Regions from separate parts of the Arthrobacter sp. C152 genome, predicted to be linked through region 2. Evidence: riboswitches for the same ligand, from Rfam matches in the RefSeq annotation. Region 2 holds a riboswitch; each other region holds the start of a gene.
What was found. Region 2 has a riboswitch for cyclic di-AMP ahead of ACYSM9_RS18165 (M23 family metallopeptidase). Riboswitches for the same ligand answer to the same signal wherever they lie in the genome.

Region 1 (6,233 bases), on a different contig from region 2:
GGTGTCCCGGAACGAGGCCTTCGGGATGGCGGTCACCGAATCCCTGGCCCACGGCATCCCCGTCGTGGTGCGCGAAAGCACGGGCGCAGTGGAAGCCCTCAGCCTGTCCGCGCTGGCCCAGGCCGGCGGCGGCCCCCGGCTTCCCGGGGTAGCGCTGCCGATTCCGGAAGAGGGACGGGAGAACCCGGGCCCGCTCGCCGGGCTGCTGCGGCGGTGGCTGGAAGATGCGGAAACACGGAGCAGTTGGCGGGACGCGGCCCTGGCCGCGCGGACGACGTTGCCCGACTGGAGCAGGACGGCCCGGACTGTCCTGGACCTGCTGGCGGGACCGGCAGGGCGGGGCTAGAGCCGGGCCCGGCTACAGCCCGGCCCGGTGCGCGGCGAAGAACTCCCGCAGCAGTACGGCGCATTCTTCTTCGCGGACTCCGGGGTAGACCTCCACCCAATGGTTGAGGCGCCGCTCCCGCAGGATGTCGAATACCGAGCCGGCCGCGCCCGCCTTCTCGTCCCACGCCCCGAAGACCACCCGGGGTATGCGGGCCAGCACAATCGCTCCGGCGCACATGGCGCAGGGCTCCAGAGTGACAACCAGGGTGCAGTCGGACAGCCGCCAGCCGTCGCCGCTGCCGCCGCCGGCCTTTGCCCGTTCCCGCAGCCGTTCCGCGGCCTCCCTGATCGCCACCACCTCGGCGTGCGCCGTGGGGTCCCCCAACTCCTCCCGCTGGTTGCGTCCGGAACCCAGCACGTCGCCGTCGGGCCCTATCACCACGGCACCGATGGGCACATCCTCCGTGCTCAGGGCGCGGCGGGCTTCCGCCAGGGCGAGGCCCATCCAGGCGTCGTGTTTCTTTTCGGGCAACGGCATGGCTCAATGATAGTTTCGGGGTTACTCAGGTTACTTACCGACGCCGGGAGGCAGCATGGACACTCTGCGCGACCGTTTGAGTACATGGTTCAAGCCGTACGCGGCGCTGACCCTCACCATCCTGGTGGGCGGGGTGATCATCGTGTCCCTGGCATTGCTCGGCTCAGAGGTCTATGACGACGTGGTGGACTCTGCCGGGCTGGCCAACCTGGACAAGCCCGCGCTGGCCTTTGCGGAGACGCTGAGGAATCCCGGCCTTAACGCGGCGGTGACCGGCTTCACGAATATCGGCGGCGGCATCGGCATGCCCATCCTTGCCAGCATCCTCACCGCATGGCTGACGTTCCTCAGCCGCAACTGGCGTCCCCTGGTCCTGGTGGGCGGAGCGGCCGCAGCCTCCATCACGGCCACCACACTCGGGAAGAAGCTCGTGGGCCGCACCCGCCCGGACCATGCGGATGCCGTGCCGCCATTCGAGGATTCACCGTCATTCCCCAGTGGCCACACCCTGAACACCACCGTGGTCATCAGCCTGATCGTCTACCTCATCTGCCTGCAGTTCAACGTGATGTGGACCCGCGTCACGGCGATCACTGCCGGCACCCTCTTCATCATCGCCATGGGCCTGAGCAGGGTCTTCCTGGGCCACCACTGGCTGACGGACGTCATGGCCGGCTGGATCCTGGGACTGGCCTGGGTGTCCATTGTCATCCTGGCACACCGGCTCTTCCACCTGGTCCGGCGGCGGGAGCACGCGGGTGCCGCACCGTCGTTCGACCGTCCCGTGGTCCGCGACGTCGTCGCCCAGGAGCTGCACGACGGCGGTCCGTCCGGCCCGGGGAAGGGTTCTGGCGGGTGATAGTTTTGGGGGATGCGCACTCTCGTTGTTGACCACCCGCTGGTTGCCCACAAGCTCACCGTCCTGCGGGACAAGAACACCCCGTCCCCGGTCTTCCGCCAGTTGACGGAAGAGCTGGTCACCCTGCTGGCCTATGAGGCCACCCGCGAGGTCCGCACCGAGCCCGTCACCATCCAGACGCCCGTCAGCACCACCGTCGGCACGGCCTTCACCAAGCCCACGCCCCTGGTGGTCCCCATCCTGCGTGCCGGCCTGGGCATGCTCGAGGGCATGACCAAACTGGTTCCCACCGCCGAGGTGGGCTTCCTGGGCATGGCCCGGGACGAGGAAACGCTGGACATCATCACCTACGCGGAGCGGCTTCCCGAGGACCTGACCGGCCGCCAGGTCTTCGTCCTGGACCCGATGCTTGCCACCGGCGGCACCCTCCGCGAGGCCATCAAGTTCCTGTTCAAGCGCGGCGCCTCCGACGTCACCTGCATCTGCCTGCTCGCCGCACCCGAAGGCCTGGCCAGGCTGGAGGAGGAGCTGTCCGGGGCCAACGTGCACATTGTCCTGGCGTCCATCGATGAGAAGCTCAACGACAAGTCGTACATCGTTCCCGGCCTCGGCGACGCCGGCGACCGCCTTTACGGCATCGCCGGGTAACCCCCTTTCCCAAACCGGGCCACGCCGCTAGCCTGTGCGGATGGACTGGAAACTCGAACTCGTCTTTGTCCCCGTGTCCGACGTGGACCGCGCCAAGGATTTCTACGTCAACAAAGTGGGTTTCAACCCGGATTTTGACGAGCGGCCCTCCGACGCCATCCGCTTCGTCCAGCTGACGCCCCGCGGCTCCGCCTGTTCAATCTGCATCGGCGAGGGGCTGTCCGACGCGCCGCCCGGAACCGGATCCAACCTGCAGCTGGTGGTGGACGACATCCATGCGGCGCACGAGTTCCTGAAGAACAACGGGGTGGAGGTCAGCGACATCGACGTCCAGCCCTGGGGCCACTTCGTGTACTTCGCCGATCCGGACGGCAACAAGTGGGCCGTGCAGTACATCCCCTACCGGAACGCCGGGCAGGCTGGTTAGGACTTAAACCGCGGCAGCCCGCACCTTGGGGTGCGGGCTGCTGATGGTGCGGGCGTGGTGCCGGCCTCCTAGTACCAGTTGTGGGCCAGGTGGAAGTTCAGGGCGCCGCAGGGGGACTGGTAGCTCTTCTTGATGTAGTCCAGGCCCCAGTTGATCTGGGTGCGGTAATTGGTGAGGTAGTCCGCTCCAAAGCTTGCCATTTTTTCGGCCGGCAGCGACTGCACGATGCCGTAGGCCCCGCTGCTGGCGTTGGTGGCCGTGGTGGTCCAGTCCGATTCCTTGGTCCACAGGGTCTTCAGGCACTGCATCTGGTCGGCGCTCCAGCCGAAGGAGGCCAGCTGGCTGTCGGCGTAGGCCTGGGCGCCTGCAGGATCGTTGACCGCGACGGCGGGAGCCGGCTCGGGTGCGGGGGCCGGAGCGGGTGCAGCCTGGGCTGGGGGAGTGGACGGGGCAGGGGCCGGTTCGGCCGCCTGGGGTGCCACGTTGATCGGCGCCGGGCTGGGTGTCGCGGCAGGGTTGGAACGGATTTCGCTTTTCTCGATGCTCAGTTGGGCGTCGGAAGCTGCTGTGGAAGAGTGGGACCCGGTGGCCGAGACCGGGGCCATGCTGTTGGTGGCCTGGCCTGCGGCGCCAACGCCGACCAGCACGGCACAGGATGCCGCGAGGATGGCGGCCCGCCGGCCGAGGGTGCTCTTTTTGGCCGCCTGGGGTTTGGCCCGGTGTTTTGCCTTGGACTGCAGGCAGGGTTCTGCCGTGTTTTTGGACATGGTTGATCGCCTCTCACACCTGCGGAGTTAGCTGTCGGGTTCGGATGAGGGCATCCGGCAGCACGGAATGATCACGTGCTGCTTAACCCCAAGGGCAGTCATTGCCCGGGACGGTGGGTCCCCCGCCTCTGCCGTTGCTCAAGCGGAATCCGGGAAGCGGCAGAGCTTGGCGTCAACCCGGGATTGCGGTCCGAACGCGGGCCGCACCTAATCGACGGTACAGGAATCGCCCGCTTAAGTCACATTTAGGTAACGGAAGTCACGACGGCGTGCGCGTCGCCTTGTGCGTTCAGCCGCAGCCGCCCCCAATTTTGGCGGCTGCGGCCGAGTGCGTCTTCCCCCTTCGTTATCCAGCCAGGACGTACACCGTGGCGCCGCCGATTGCCTGCGGGGTGAAGTTCGCTGCCACCCATTGGGCGATCTGCTCGGGAGCGGCGGATCCGCTGGTGGAGCGCATGGCGCCGCCGGCGACGAAGTAGTGGATCTTTCCTTCCGCGGCGAGTTGCTGGAACTGCGCCAGGGTCGGCGAGGGGTCCGTGCCGTTGAAGCCGCCCACGGCCATGACCGGCAGCCCAGTTGCCAGTTGGTAGCCTGCCGCGTTGTTGGATCCGATCACGGCGGCCGCCCAGGTGTAGCGGGACGCGCCGTCCTTGAGCGCGGCCACCAGTTCGGACGACGGCGTGGGGGCGCCGAGGAGGCCGCCCATGCCGCTTCCCGGCCGGCCACCCGCCAATCCGGTTCCGCCAGAAGGTGCCGCTCCCGGGCCCGGGCTACGGGCGCCGGCGCCTTGTCCCGTCCTGCCGGCACCGAAGCCCGACGCCGGCCCGGCACTGACGATGGCTCCGCTGTGTGCCGTCGCCGCGGTGGTGAGGGAGTACGCCAGGGGGCCGGCGAGTGACGCTGCTATGGCGAGCGCCGCCGTCGTCCGCTGGATTGAACGCATGCGCAGGAACCTGGCCAGCCCTGTGCCCGCCGCCGCTGCCAGGCCGCCGGCCAGCACAAGCCAGCGCAGCCACGGCCCGTACGCGGAGGTGGTCCCGAGCAGGTAGAAGCCCATCAAGGCCGCCGCCGCCACTGCCGCCGCGAGCAGCGCCCCGGCCGCGGCCTGCTGCCTGTGCTGCCACAGCAGAACGCCGCCCAGGCCCGCCAGCGCAGCGATCCCCGGAGCCAGCGCCACGGCATAGTAGGGGTGGATGATCCCGGCCATGAAGCTGAAGACCAGTCCGGTGACCAGCACCCAGGAGCCCCAGATCAGCACGGAGGCGCGAACCCCGTCGTTCCGGGGCGCGCGGCGGCCTACCCAAAGCAGGCCCGCGGCAAGGATCAGGGCGGACGGCAGGAGCCAGGCCACCTGGCCGCCGAAATCGCTGTTGAACATCCGGAACAGGCCTGGCACGCCCCATCCGTTGCCGCCGCCGACGCTGCCCGTCTCCTCGCCGGTGAGCCGTCCCAGCCCGTTGTAGCCGAGCGTGAGTTCCAGGATGGAGTTGTCCTGGGAACCGCCAATGTAGGGCCGCATACCCGCAGGGGTCAGCTCCACCGCGGCAAGCCACCAGCCGGCGGAGAGGAGCATCGCCAGTCCGGCGGCAGCCAGCCGGGCCAGCCGCCGGCGGATCCTGCCCGGCCCCGCAACTGCATACGCCACGGCGAATCCGGGGACCACCAGCAGCACCTGCAGCTGCTTTGTCAGGAACCCGAACCCCAGGAGGACCCCGGCGAGCAGCAGCCACCGCAGCCCGTCCTGCTGGATGGCCCGCAGCGTGGCGTATCCGGCAGCGGTCATCAGCAGTACCAGCAGGGCATCCGGGTTGTTGAACCGGAACATCAGCGTAGCCACCGGGGTAAGGGCAAGGACCGCCGCGGCCAGCAGCCCTGCCCGGTGCGCCAGCCGGTCATCACCGGTGGCCGGCGCCGCGGCCCGCCGCACCGCCAGGTACAGCAGCCACGCAGTGCCCACGCCCATCAAGGCCTCGGGCACCAGGATGCTCCACGGGCTCAGGCCGAAGACGCGCACGGACAGGCCCATGATCCACAGGGACGCCGGCGGCTTGTCCACCGTGATCGAATTGGCGGCATCGGAGGAACCGAAGAACCAGGCCGTCCAGTCCTGCGAGCCCGCCTGGGCCGCTGCCGAGTAGAAAGCGTTGGCCCAGCCGGATGCGCCCAGGTTCCACAGGTACAGCAACGCCGTGGCCACCAGCAGGACGGCCAGCTCCAGTCGGGCGCGGCGGGAGGCCGGTGCTCGGAAGGTGCCGCCGGCCGCGCCAGGTGCCTGCACGCCGGGGAAGTCTACGCCGGGGGAATTTACCCGGGGGGACCGCGCCGGTGCCGTCCGGGTGTAGTGGCTGCTGGCCATGGCGTCCTACTTGGTCAGCGTGTAGACGGTGGCGTTGCCTACCGTCTGCGCCTGGAAGGTGGCCTGGACCCACGCCGCGACCTCCGAGTTGCCGCCGCGGCCGCCCATGCCGCCGCCCATCCCGCCGGCGCCGCCTTCGATGAAGTAACTGATCTCGCCCCTGGACACCATGTCCTGGAACTGGGCGAGCGTGGGGTAGGGGTCCCCGCCGTTCCAGCCGCCCAGGGCAATCACGCTGGTGTTGGACGCCAGTTCAAGGCTTGCCGCCTGCGACGCGCCGGAGACGATCGCGGACCACTTCGTGGTGGTGC
Region 2 (6,233 bases):
AGTCTTTGATCTGCCTGCACAGGCCCTCTGCCGAGGCGCTGTGACCGGTGTCCGTGTTCGTGCACAGGTGGAGCGTTTCCAGGACCTGCATTTGTGGCCGGTTGAGCCGCTCCAGCGCCCGCTGCACGCTGACGCGGGAGCTGGCCCGTGCGGCCAGGGCCGGGAAGTCCGGGACGGCGGGGGAGATCAGGTCCGGCCGCGCGGCGAACAGCGCCCGCAACGAATCGTCGCTGCGTGCCTCCAGGTCCTTGCCAAGCGCACGTATAAGGGACATCAGTCCAACGTTACCGCCGCTGTGGCTTTCCCGCCCTGCGCCGGGCGGCGACTCCGTCCAGGACCAGCAGGAGCATCAGGACGAATGCTGCGGGCAGGCCGTACAGTGCACCATAGGTGACCCAGGTGGGAGCGACTGCCCCGGCGAAGGCACAAGCCATGACCGCTCCCACGGCTGCGAGGGAAAGCACGGCAATCACGGCTGCGAGGATCGTCAGCGGCCGCCGGTATCGTGAGAGAGTCATGGACGTAACGGTACAGCGCAGGCCAGTCCAAGGCTGAACTGTCCAGTCGACGGTGAACAGGGCCGCCGTACGCGTGATTGGGCCACCCGGCAGGTAACCTTGAAGGATACAGACCAACACGGTTTGCAGTTGCCATACCTTGAACCCGCACAACAGGGCGGACGCGGTGGCAGCTGGCCGTGTCTCAAGACAGCAGAACGAAGAAGGTTGATTACGTGCCTACCGGCAAGGTCAAGTGGTATGACAAGGACAAAGGATTTGGGTTCCTCGCGGGCGAGGATGGCCAGGAGGTATTCCTGCCCAAGTCATCGCTGCCCGAGGGCGTAACTGAGCTCAAGGCCGGCACGCGCGTCGAATTCGGCGTGGCTGACGGACGCAAGGGCGCCCAGGCCCTGGGGCTGCGCGTCCTGGACAAGACGCCGTCCATCGCCAAGGCGAAACGTCCGGCAGCACGGGACCTCGCGCCGCTGGTGCAGGACCTGGTGAGCGTCCTGGACAACCTGTCCGGGACCCTGTCCAAGGGCAAGTACCCGGACGGGAACAAGGGCAAGGCAATCGCGGCCGCACTGCGCAAGGTTGCCGACGAGCTGGACGTTTAGCCGCCTATGAACCCCGAAGCTGATCTGCCGGGCGCACCCGTGCAGGGCCAGGCTGCCAAGGCACCGGCCAAGGCTGCCGCCAAGCGCAAGGCCGGTGTGCCTGTCTGGCGTACCGGAAAGCCTGATGCCTTCCTGGCCGCCGCCGTGGACGCCGCCCGGACCGCGATAGAGGGCATCACCCCCGCCGCCACCATCGGCCCGCACCTGGCAGCCAAGAGCGAAGGCGACCGCCTGGTGACGCACCTGTTCGAGTCGCGGCTTCCGGGATACGCGGGCTGGCAATGGTATGCCGTGTTGACCCGCAACTCCCGCTCCAAGGTGGTCACGGTCAACGAGCTGGGGCTGCTGCCCTCCGAGGACTCGATCCTGGCCCCCGAATGGGTGCCGTGGGCGGAGCGCGTCCGGCCCGAGGACGCACAGGAGCCGGAGCAGGAGCCTGAATCCGAAGCCGGCACCCCGGGGACGGTGGAGGCTTCGGAACCGGCCGCTGACGTCGCTGCCCCGGCTGCCGAAGATGCCCCGGAAACTGACAAAGACGACGACGGGCCGGCAGACGACGACGGCCCGCAGGCGGAAGCCGAGGCCTAGCCAGGCAAGACGAAACGGCGCCGTCCGGGATGACCCGGGCGGCGCCGTCGTCTATTAACGCGGGGCTACTTGCGCAGTTCGCCCACCACGAAGTCGATGCTGGACAGCAGCGCCGAGACGTCGTCCGGATCGATGGCCACGAAGGTGGCGATGCGCAGCTGGTTGCGGCCCAGCTTGCGGTACGGCTCCGTGTCCACGATGCCGTTGGCGCGCAGGACCTTGGCGACGGTGGCGGCATCAACCGAATCGTCGAAGTCGATCGTGGCGATGACGTTGGAGCGCTCATCCGGGTTGGCAACGAACGGCGTCGCAAAGTCCGATGCCTCTGCCCAGGTGTAGATGCGTCCGGCTGAATCGGCCGTGCGGGCGGCGGCGAAGTCCAGGCCGCCGTTGGAGTTCAGCCACTGCACCTGGGCATCCAGGGTCACCAGGGTGGACAGCGACGGGGTGTTGTAGGTCTGGTTCAGGCGGGAGTTGTCGATGGCGGTCTGCAGGTCCAGGAAATCCGGAATCCAGCGGCCGCTTTCCTTGATCCGCGCGGCACGCTCGATGGCGGCGGGGGAGAAGAGGCCCAGCCAGAGGCCGCCGTCGGAGGCGAAATTCTTCTGCGGGGCGAAGTAGTAGACGTCGCTCTCGCTGACGTCCACATCCAGGCCACCGGCCGCGGAGGTGGCATCCACCAGCACCAGGGCACCCTCATCCGCACCGTCCACGCGCTTCACCGGGGCGGAAACACCGGTGGATGTCTCGTTCTGCGGCCAGGCGTAGGCGTCTACACCGGCTTCGGCCTGCGCTGCGGGCCGGGTGCCGGGATCGGACTTGATGATCGAAGAAGCGTCCAGGAACGGCGCCTTGTTGGTGGCCGAAGCGAACTTGGACCCGAACTCGCCAAAGGACAGGTGCTGCGCTTTCTTCTCAACCAGGCCGAAGCTCGCGACGTCCCAGAACGCGGTGGAGCCACCCACGCCGAGGACCACTTCATAGCCGTCGGGTGCGCGGAAGAACTGGCCCAGGCCTTCGCGGACAGAGCCCACGAGGTTCTTGACCGGTGCCTGCCGGTGGGAGGTGCCAAGGATCGTCTTGGACGCTGCGGCCAGCGCATCGATCTGTTCCTGCCGGACCTTTGACGGGCCGGCCCCGAAGCGCCCATCCTTGGGCAGGAGGTCGGCGGGAATCGTGATGCTGGTTTCGCTCACAGGTACTCCAATTCGGCGGTGACTTTGCTTCGGTCGGGGGTCTGGCCCCGGCAGCTGGTGGCTGCCGGACGGCAGCACTTGGCCCTCCCCATTCTGCCTGAACAGCGGTAAGGGCGGGAGCCGGCGCCGTCATAGTCCAGCCACTGAGACGTCCGGGGCCGGCTATTCGGACAAAGTCAAAATAGGCTAAGCTTTCCTCCGGGCCACACCGCGGGAAGAGGCGATACGGTGGGACAACGCAAGGTACTGCGCTCGAGGAGCTGAGCTGGATGACGGATCTGATCGACACTACGGAGATGTACCTCCGGACCATCCTGGAACTCGAGGAAGAGAACATCGTCGCACTCCGGGCCCGCATTGCCGAGCGGCTGCGCCACTCCGGGCCCACCGTCTCCCAGACCATTGGCAGGATGGAACGCGACGGCCTCGTGGTGGTGTCCGGCGACCGGCACCTCGAGCTCACGGAAGCGGGGCGCAAGCGCGCCACCGAAGTGATGCGCAAGCATCGGCTGGCCGAGCGGCTGCTGGCCGACGTGATCGGGCTGGACTGGGCGTATGTCCACGATGAAGCCTGCCGCTGGGAACACGTGATGAGCGAACGCGTGGAACGCCGCATCTACGAACTGCTGGACCATCCCACCGAGTCGCCGTACGGAAATCCGATTCCCGGCCTCGCCGAACTCGGCGGCCGGCCTGCTCCCGGCTTTGCCGACGGCGCCATCAGCCTGCTGGAAGCCATGAAAAGCTACGGCCCCGGTTCGGGCGTGACCATCAGCCGCCTTGCGGAGCCGATCCAAGTGGAACCGGAACTTCTGGCCCAGCTGGACGAAGGCGGAATCCGCCCCGGCGCCGTCGTGGCGCTCGAGCGCGTGGGTGACTACATTTCGGTGCGCGTGCCCGGAATCGAAGGCGCGCTGGAATTGCCGCCGGAAGTTGCGGCGCACGTCTTCGTTGCCGTCAAATAGGCCTGCGCTTACCCCACGGGCGTGCAATCACGCAAAGATAACGGAATTGTTACTTAGGGTCTTAAGCCCCTATAGTTGAACCAAGCGTTGATACTTAAGCGTTACCTGATCCGGAGCCGAGCTCTGCCAGCGGATCAGGAGTACGAGTCGTTACTGGCAGAGGCGGGGGAACCACAACCGGCAGCGGGGGACTGCCTTGGGGTGAAGTCCGTCAGCAGCAAGCCTCTCCAGTGAAGGATCCTCCATGGATACCTCTCTGCGCGGAAGCTTGCTTACGGCGGACCGGGTCTTTGATCTCTCTGACCCGAATCCGACAGCTAACTCCGCAGGCTAACCCAGAGAGGAACCCCACTTGACCATGCAGACCTCCCGGGGCCGCCGCCGCGCGTCCGGTCCCGCTTCGACACCCCGGGTCGTCGAGGTTCTCGCAGCGGAGCGCCCCCGTGATTTCCACCGCGATGCGCGCCGGCGCCGTGGTCCCTTTCGGCAAGTCACCGAGTTTGCCTCCGCGAGTGGCATCGGACAGAAGGCAGGCATCGCCCTTGCCGCCAGCGGCATCGCGTTGACGGTCGCCATGCCGGCCACCAGCCCCGTCGTGGCCACCGGCCCGGCCGGCGGCACGCCTGTTGCGGCCTCCGCCGTGAGCCCCCAGATTTCCGCGGACGTTGGCGCCCAGATCGACTTCAGCCGCTCCGCCGTGGTGACCCAGGCGGATCCGGACGGGAAACTGAAGCAGCTTTTGAGTGCCCAGTCCGCCGGTTCGGTCAGCCGCGCTGCCTCGGCCGGCACCCTTGCGGCCCCCCTGGCCTCCCTCACCACCGCCTCGCCGTTTGGGTACCGCGTGAGCCCCATCACCGGCGGCTCCGGCGACTTCCACCGCGGCCAGGACTTCGTGGCGCAATGCGGGACTTCCGTCCTTGCGGCCGCCACCGGCACCGTGACCTTCGCGGGCTGGCACGAGTTCGGCGGCGGAAACCGCGTGGTGATTGATCACGGCAACGGCCTGGAGACCACCTACAACCACCTCTCCTCGTTCAATGTCAAGGTGGGCCAGACTGTGTCCCGCGGCGACGTCGTCGCCCTCAGCGGGACCACCGGCGCGTCCACCGGCTGCCATCTCCACTTCGAGGTGCAGGTCAATGGCGAAGTGGTCGACCCCATGGGCTGGCTCTGACCCGATGTTTGCGAGTGAAATGACCGTCCGCTCTCAGTTTCAGGTAACGCGCCGTGACCTGAATGTGACATTCGGTCCAAACTCCTGTAGCGTTTAACTCGCGTCAACTTTTCCGAAGTTGACGCTCTTGAGTGGATTGCCTAACTCTGCCACCGCTCAAGGTCCGTTCGCATTTCATCGTCTGGCAGGGGCGGGGGAACCAATTTTGGCCTTCACGTCGAAGGCCTTGGGGTTAAGTCGCGAGCTTCCCAGGAAGCACGTGGCCGGGTGACTCCCATCCGAATCCGACAGCTCACCTCGCAGGCATTGGGAGAGGCTACCTTCGTGTCTTCACGCCACACTTCTGCGCGCCACCGTGCGCAAACGGTTCGCACCAACCCCTTGGATGCAGTGTCCAAGGCCGTTAGTGCCAACGCCGGGACCGTGGGCCGCCAGGCTGCCGTTGTGGCAGCCGCTTCCGGCCTCATCCTGAGCATGGGACTGCCGGCCACCGCAGCGGACACGACGGCAGGCGTCTCTGCCTCCACCGAATCCGGCTCTTCGCAGACCGCCCTCGCGGTCACTGCAGCCCCCACCGCCACGGTTTCCTTCGAGCGTCCCGTGGTGAAGACCACCGCTGCCCCCAAGGCGGAAACCATCCGGACCCAGTCCACCGCGGCTGACCGCACGGCCGGCGACGAGGGCTCCACCGCAGGCAAGGCGGGGGCGGCCATCTCCGCTGCAGCCACCTCCGGCATCGCAGCCATCGCCTACACCGGCATCGGCCACTCCTACGTTTGGGGCGGCACCAGCCCCGTCACCGGCTGGGACTGCTCCGGCTTCACCCAGTGGGTCTACGCGCAGGCCGGCATCAGCATCCCCCGCACGAACGCGTGGACCGTGATGAAGCCGACCTCCACCCCCCAGCCGGGTGACCTTGTCATGCAGAACGGCGGCGCGCATGTTGGCATCTACGTCGGCAACGGCATGATGATCAGCGCCCTCAACCCCTCCCAGGGAACCTTGCTGCACGCCGTGGCAGCCACCGGCTCCTCCTCCTTCTTCACCATGAACTAGTTCTTCGGACCCCCGGGTCCAAGAACTTTTTCTTTTGCCCCCAGCTTTTCGCTCAACACCAATCCCCGTTCGGGATGCGCCGGCGTACCCCCAAGATGCCGGCGCGTCCACACCCCTCGGACATGCCACAGCGGTCC
Region 3 (6,233 bases), on a different contig from region 2:
GAGACGCTGAACGTCAACGGCGGCAGCCCCACCCCGTAAACGGCTGCCTACCCGGCCGGTTCCTGCTCGGCAAGCAGGGCGTCGGTGGCTTCATCCGGCTGGCCGTCGAAGAACTGGGCCAGGACCGTCTTGAACACTGTTTCTCCGGGCGCCGCCCGGAGAAACAGTGTCATGCACGAACGCAGTTTCTGCGCGTCAATGCCGCCCAGGATGTCCGCCGCGGACCGGTCGGCGTGGTTGGTGAGGGCCTGTGCGCATTCGAGCAGCCGGGGGCCGAGGACGTCGTGGTCCAGGTAGGCGCGGGCTTCGGCCAGGGACGAAATAGCGTAGGTGCGCGACGTGGCGCTGCGCCCCAGGCCGGCGATCTGCGGAAAGATGAACCACATCCAGTGTCCGGTCTTGTTGCCGACCCGCAGCTCTTCCAGGGCCTGCCCATAGGTTTCCCCGCTGTTCTGGGCGCTGACGAAGCGGTCAAGGTCAAACGGCTCATTCATTGGATCCTCCACGCAGGTTTCAAAGGGTCGGCTCCCTGGCAAGGGCGTCCGCCGCGGCCTGCAGCTGCGGCTCCGGGTCCTCCCGCCATCTCGACAGGATAACGTCGGCGCGCTGCCGTTCGCGCCCACCCAGCCCCGCCAGCAGGGGAACCAGGACGTCCGCGAGCAGCGGCGCCACCAGTTCCTGCGCCCGTACCGAGCGGAGGAACCCCTCAAGGCGGGTCAGGTCCGAATGCCGGAGCAGGCGGACGCTGGACTGCAGCAGCACCACGGCGGCCAGGCGGCGTTCAAAGACGGGCCGGGCGCCGGGTTTCGGCTGGGCCCAGAGGGCTGAGGCAAGCATGACCAGGGTGTCGTGGTCCAGGTCCTTGAATTTGCGCAGGGCGTCGCGCACTGTTCCCCGGACCGCCCCCACGGACGAGCCGTAGGAGGCGAGGGTGCCGCCCAGCCGGTTGCCGACGTCGTCCGCCCGGTACCAGGTGCCCTCATTCCGAAGCGTCCGGTCGATGAACTCCGCCGCCGCAGCCACGGTGTCCGCGGCGCCGGTCACCGTCCGCGCCCCGCCGCGGCGTGCCGGATGCAGAACGGGGTCCACGGCCGCGCCTCCAGCCGGCCTTCGGCGATGGGGTCCCCGCATACCGCGCACACGCCGTAGGTGCCGGCGTCGATCCTTGCCAGAGCCGCCTCCACCTGGTCCAGCCCTGCCGTGCTCTGCTTCAGGAGGGCCGACGCCTGGGAGAGTTCGAAGGCGATCGTGGCGCCCTCGGGGTCGTGCTCGTCGTCAACATTCGAGTCCTGCCGCGCCGAATTCGCCGCCGCGATGTCGGCCCGGAGAGCCGGCAGCAAAGCCGACCTCCGTTCCCGCTCCTGCTCCAGGAGCACCCGGAAGCGTTCAACGTCTGGCATAGGGAAAGCCTAGCGCCACATCAGTACCAGTTCAGGGCGACGGAGTGGCTCCAGGCACCGCAGGGGGTCGCGTAGCGGTCGCGGATGTAGCCCAGTCCCCAGTCGACCTGCGTCCGGTAGCTGGTCAGCCAGTCACTGCCGGCGCTTGCATACTTGCCCGGCGGCAGCGCCTGCGCGATGCCGTAGGCACCCGAGTAGGGGTTCGTGGCAGTGGTCAGCCAGCCGGATTCCTTTGTCCAGAGCTGCGCCAGGCACTGGAACTGTTCCTGGCCCCAGCCGTACGCGCCCAGGCGCCCGGAGGCATAGTTCTTCGCGCCGGCCGGATCATTGACAGCGCTGCCGGGAAGGGAAGGTACGACGACGGGCGGCGGGCTTGGCACCGCCGCCACCGGAGGTGCGTCCGGCACAGATGGGTCCGGTACGGGGTTGGCGGGACTTCCAGGGGGTGCCGGAGCGGGGGCGGCAGCCGGGGGTGCCTTCGGCTGCCGGGCTGCCGCGGCGGCGGCCTCTTCGGCCTGCCGGCGGGCCTGCTCTTCCGCGGCGGCATGCTTGGCCGCCTGCGCCGCCTCATAGGCAGCCAGCGCGGCCTGGCCCTGGCGGTACTGTCCCTCGATGGCCGCGGTGGTCCCTTTCAGGCTGGCAAGCTGTGCGGTCAGTTCATCGCCGTGCTGCTTTTCCTCCGCAACCTGCCGGGCCAGGGCTTCCTGGGCCGAACGGGCGGCCTCCAGCTTTGCCTTCGCCTCGCCGGCCAGGCGCTCCCGCTCGGCTTTGGCGGCCGTTTCCTGGTCAGCGAGGGAGGCAGCCACCTTGCCGGCAGCCGCGGCCTTGGCCACCAGCGCCGCGGTCTTGTCCCCTGCCAGCTGGACCAGGTTAAAGCCCTGGGCCGTGTTGGCCTCAAGGGCGTCCAGTGCCACGAAAAATCCGGCGTTGGTCCCGCCGGTCTTGTACGACTGCACCGCGAGGGCGCCAAGGGCCTTCCTGTGGCTTGCCAGTTGGCCGTTGGCCCGGGCGGCCTCGGCGGACAGGGTCTGCACCCGCGCGGTTGCCGCTTCGAGGGCTGCCTGCGCCGACGCGTAGCCGGCTGCTGAGCTGACGGCGGTGGCACCCGCAGCCTCGGACTCGGCCTGCAGGCCGGCGAGGAGGCCGTTGATCCTGCTGATTTCCCCGGCTTTGGCAGTTTCGGAGGACTGCGCCTTCTGCACATCGTCCCAGGATGGGTACCCGGCAGGTGGCGTGGGGTCGTCCGCGGAGGCAGGCAACAGTGCGGCCGCGGCCAGTGTAATGGCCAGCAGGCCTCCCAGCACGGGGGCCTTGATCCCGGTCACGATCAGGGGCATAGTCCCGAAGCTTACCGGCAGCCGTGCCGGCCACGAAGGATTTGCGCCGCAATACCGTTACCTCGCGCCATGCGGGGCGCCCTGCAGCGTCCGCAAAACCGCCACAAGACTTTTGCTGAATTCGAGAGGAAGGCCTCGCATGTTATCTAAATGTGACAATTGGCGGGAGCGCGGGTTATGGTCGAATGGTGTCCCTCCCAGACGGGACATTCCCATCAGCTTGCCGAGCCCTGCCGCTGACCCGGGATTCGATCGTTTCCAGCTGGCAGGGACGGGGGAACCACATTTCCACGGCCTTACGAGGCCTTGGGGTTAAGTCGACAGCGCCTTCCGTCCATCGCGGGGTGCTTTCGGCCGGGCATCTCCAGCCCGAACCCGACAGCTCACCCCGCAGGCATGGGAGAGGCGATCAACCGTGTCAAAAATTTCCAATGCTGCCCGTCACCGCGCGACCCCGGCCCGCTCGATTGTGCTCGAAGGCCTGGCCGTGACAGCCAAGTCCCAGGCGCGCTCGCTGGGCCGTCCGGCGCTCGCAGTGGCAGCCGCGTCCGGCATTGCGTTCGGGGTCGGCGCCCCGGCCCACGCCGGTGTCACCGCCCCGGACACCACCGAACAGACTAGAGTCCAGGCCACTGCCGCCCCCGCCGCCGAAGTGGCCGCGCCGGCAGCGGCGGCCGCCACTGTACACACCGTGGCGTCCGGCGACACCTTGGGCGCTATCGCGTCAGCCTACGGCGTCAGCCTGAACGATGTGCTGTCCGCCAATGGCCTGGGACTGTCCTCGATCATCTACCCGGGCGACCAGATCCAGATCCCGGGTGCAGGATACGCTGCCCCGGCACCCGCCCAGGCGCCCGCTCCGGCACCCACCGCCGCAGCCGCTTCGACTCCAGTGAACACCGGGATGAACATGTCCTACGCCTCGGCCACCCCGGCCTCCACCGGAACCGGCACCGGTGCAGCCATCCTCGCCTCGGCCTACAGCCAGCTGGGCGTCCAGCAGGACTGCACCGCCATGGTGGAGAAGGCCCTGCGCTCGGTGGGCAAGTCGGTGGGTGACCTGGCCCCCACCCAGTTCTTCCAGTACGGCACCGTGGTGGGCAGCCCGGCTCCCGGTGACCTGATCATCACCTCCGGCCACGTCGGCGTGTACGCCGGTGACGGCCAGGTGGTCAGCGGCGGCGTCAACGGATACACCACCGAGGTGCACTCCATCAGCTGGCTCGGCGGCTACTCCGCCGTCCGCGTAGCCTAACCACCGCGCGCAGAAGAAGGGCGGCGGCCGGGATTTCTGGCCGCCGCCCTTCTGCGTTCAGGTCCCGCAGAAGGTCATGTAACTCCCGAAGTCCTTGGGCGCTCCCTCGGCGTAGCGTTCCAGCCCCGCCCGTTGCGTAAAGGGTTTGGTGACCGCTTCCAGCAGCCGGCGCAGGGGGTCCAGGTCTCCCCCCGTGCCGGCCGCAAGCGCCTCCTCCACCAGGTGGTTGCGCGGGATGTAGGCGGGATTCACGCGGTCCATCAGGTCCGGGTCGGGGCCCAGGGCCTGCCACTGCCCCGCCCAGGAATCGAAGGCCGCCAGGTCCAGCACCATGCCGCGGACCGGACGGAGGTCCCCGCGGGCCGCCTTGCCGAGGTTCCGGAAGAACAGCGTGTAATCCACCGGGCCGTCCTTCAGGATGGCGACCGCCCCGTCCACGACGTCCGATGCCGCCTCGCTGCCGGCACCGGCCGCGTCCGCCGGCAGGCCCAGCTTTTCTTTCATTCCGCCGGACCAGGCCGCACTGTACTCAGCGCGGAAGGTGCCGAGCGCCTCGACCGCGGGCGCGACGGCTTTCTCCTGGTCCTCGTCGATCAGCGGCAGCATGGCCTCGGCCAGCCGGGCAAGGTTCCATTCGGCGAGGACCGGCTGGTTGGCGTACGCGTAGCGGCCGCTGGTGTCAATGGAGCTGTAGACGGCGCCGGGATTGAACGCATCCATGAATGCGCAGGGGCCGTAGTCGATCGTTTCACCGGAAATGGTCATGTTGTCCGTGTTCATCACCCCATGCACGAACCCCACCAGCATCCAGCGTGCCACCAGGGCGGCCTGGGCGGAGACCACCGAGCGGAAGAGGCCAAGGTACGGGTTTTCGGCCGCGGCGACCCCGGGGTAGTGCCGGCTGATGGCGTGGTCGGCGAGCCGCCGCAGCAGGTCGATGTTTTCCGTGGCGCGGGCATACTGGAAGCTGCCGACGCGCAGGTGGCTGCCGGCCACCCGCGCCAGCACGGCACCGGGCAGCATCCCCTCGCGCCGCACCTGCCGCCCGGTGGCCACCACGGCGAGGGAGCGAGTGGTGGGAATCCCCAGGGCATGCATGGCCTCGCTGACAAGGTACTCCCGCAGCATGGGCCCGACGACGGCCCGGCCGTCCCCTGCGCGGGCGAAAGGCGTGCGTCCGGAGCCTTTGAGGTGGACGTCCCTGATGCGTCCGTCCCCGTCCGTGACCTCGCCCAGGAGCAGGGCGCGGCCGTCACCCAGGAGGGGCGAATAGCCGCCGAACTGGTGGCCGGCGTAGGCCTGCGCCACCGGCGTGGCACCCTCCGGAACGTGGTTACCCACCAGGAGCCGCACGCCTTCAGGACTGCGGAGGTATCCGGAGTCGAGGCCAAGATCCGCGGCCAGCGCCTCGTTAAGGATGAGCAGTTCGGGCGCCGGGGCTTCCTCGGCCTGCCAGGGAACGGCGAGCTCGGCCAGGTCCCGGGCAAAGCGGCCATCGAAAGTGACCGTGGATTCAGCTGCTGCCGTCATGGTTTAACCCTATCGCCGTGGCTTCCTGATGTGGTGCCGGGTAGGATTCCCGGGCGCCCAGGCGCCGTGGAACGGGAATGCGCTGCAGGTCCTCCGCTGCCACGACGGCAACAGCGGGGGCGCGCGTCCGGGCCTGGGCGGCCAGCAGCGAAACGTCGTCGCCATACCGTGCCGAGAAGTGCGTCAGCACCAGGGTCCGGGCGCCCGCGGCCGCCGCCAGTTCCCCTGCCTGCCCGGCGGTGAGGTGGCGGTACTGCCGTGCCAGCCCGCCGTCGTCGTCACTGAACGTCGATTCGGTGACCAGCAAGTCGGCGCCGGCGGCCAGTTCCCCGGCGCCGAGGCAAGGCGCGGTGTCCATGATGAACGCGAACCGCTGCCCCGGCCGCGGCACGCTGACCTGCTCCAGCCGCACGCCGTCAAGGCTCCCGCCGCGCTGCAGCCTTCCGATGTCCGGGCCGGCGATGCCGGCCGCGCGCAGCCGCTCCGGCAGGAAGGTGCGGCCGTCCGGTTCAGTGAGCCGGTAGCCGTAGGTCTCGATGCGGTGGTTCAAGGGCCGGACCTCCAGGCCGTCCGCCACCGTTCCGGCGCCGGAGTGCGGGTGCAGCCGCAGGTCGATGCCGGGCGAACTGACGGAGATGAGGGCGCGGACAACGTCGGCGCCCGAAGCCGGGTAATGCAGGTGGACGGGATGGGTGACTCCATCCAGGGCCA

Region 1: linked by a shared signal. The riboswitch ahead of ACYSM9_RS17715 (aggregation-promoting factor C-terminal-like domain-containing protein) and the one ahead of ACYSM9_RS18165 (M23 family metallopeptidase) in region 2 are both predicted to bind cyclic di-AMP.
Region 3: linked by a shared signal. The riboswitch ahead of ACYSM9_RS08075 (C40 family peptidase) and the one ahead of ACYSM9_RS18165 (M23 family metallopeptidase) in region 2 are both predicted to bind cyclic di-AMP.

Annotation. Positions count from the first base shown of each region.
Region 1 is NZ_JBTZSU010000033.1:18,680-24,912, reverse strand. Features, by position in the region: gene ACYSM9_RS17740 (glycosyltransferase family 4 protein) at 1-346, shown strand, start outside; gene ACYSM9_RS17735 (nucleoside deaminase) at 359-865, opposite strand; gene ACYSM9_RS17730 (phosphatase PAP2 family protein) at 921-1,724, shown strand; gene upp (uracil phosphoribosyltransferase) at 1,737-2,372, shown strand; gene ACYSM9_RS17720 (glyoxalase superfamily protein) at 2,413-2,799, shown strand; gene ACYSM9_RS17715 (aggregation-promoting factor C-terminal-like domain-containing protein) at 2,868-3,566, opposite strand; cyclic di-AMP (ydaO/yuaA leader) riboswitch at 3,572-3,731, opposite strand; gene ACYSM9_RS17710 (ArnT family glycosyltransferase) at 3,913-5,922, opposite strand; gene ACYSM9_RS17705 (ArnT family glycosyltransferase) at 5,929-6,233, opposite strand, start outside.
Region 2 is NZ_JBTZSU010000035.1:17,066-23,298, reverse strand. Features, by position in the region: gene ACYSM9_RS18195 (helicase-associated domain-containing protein) at 1-274, opposite strand, end outside; gene ACYSM9_RS18190 (hypothetical protein) at 285-518, opposite strand; gene ACYSM9_RS18185 (cold-shock protein) at 734-1,117, shown strand; gene ACYSM9_RS18180 (DUF3027 domain-containing protein) at 1,124-1,705, shown strand; gene serC (phosphoserine transaminase) at 1,771-2,901, opposite strand; gene ACYSM9_RS18170 (metal-dependent transcriptional regulator) at 3,171-3,866, shown strand; cyclic di-AMP (ydaO/yuaA leader) riboswitch at 4,002-4,214, shown strand; gene ACYSM9_RS18165 (M23 family metallopeptidase) at 4,225-5,040, shown strand; cyclic di-AMP (ydaO/yuaA leader) riboswitch at 5,184-5,360, shown strand; gene ACYSM9_RS18160 (C40 family peptidase) at 5,431-6,096, shown strand.
Region 3 is NZ_JBTZSU010000008.1:52,262-58,494, reverse strand. Features, by position in the region: gene ACYSM9_RS08100 (glucose 1-dehydrogenase) at 1-39, shown strand, start outside; gene ACYSM9_RS08095 (DUF1810 domain-containing protein) at 48-494, opposite strand; gene ACYSM9_RS08090 (DNA alkylation repair protein) at 514-1,044, opposite strand; gene ACYSM9_RS08085 (TraR/DksA family transcriptional regulator) at 1,041-1,400, opposite strand; gene ACYSM9_RS08080 (aggregation-promoting factor C-terminal-like domain-containing protein) at 1,421-2,737, opposite strand; cyclic di-AMP (ydaO/yuaA leader) riboswitch at 2,959-3,149, shown strand; gene ACYSM9_RS08075 (C40 family peptidase) at 3,153-3,992, shown strand; gene ACYSM9_RS08070 (protein adenylyltransferase SelO) at 4,050-5,522, opposite strand; gene ACYSM9_RS08065 (ribonuclease Z) at 5,506-6,233, opposite strand, start outside.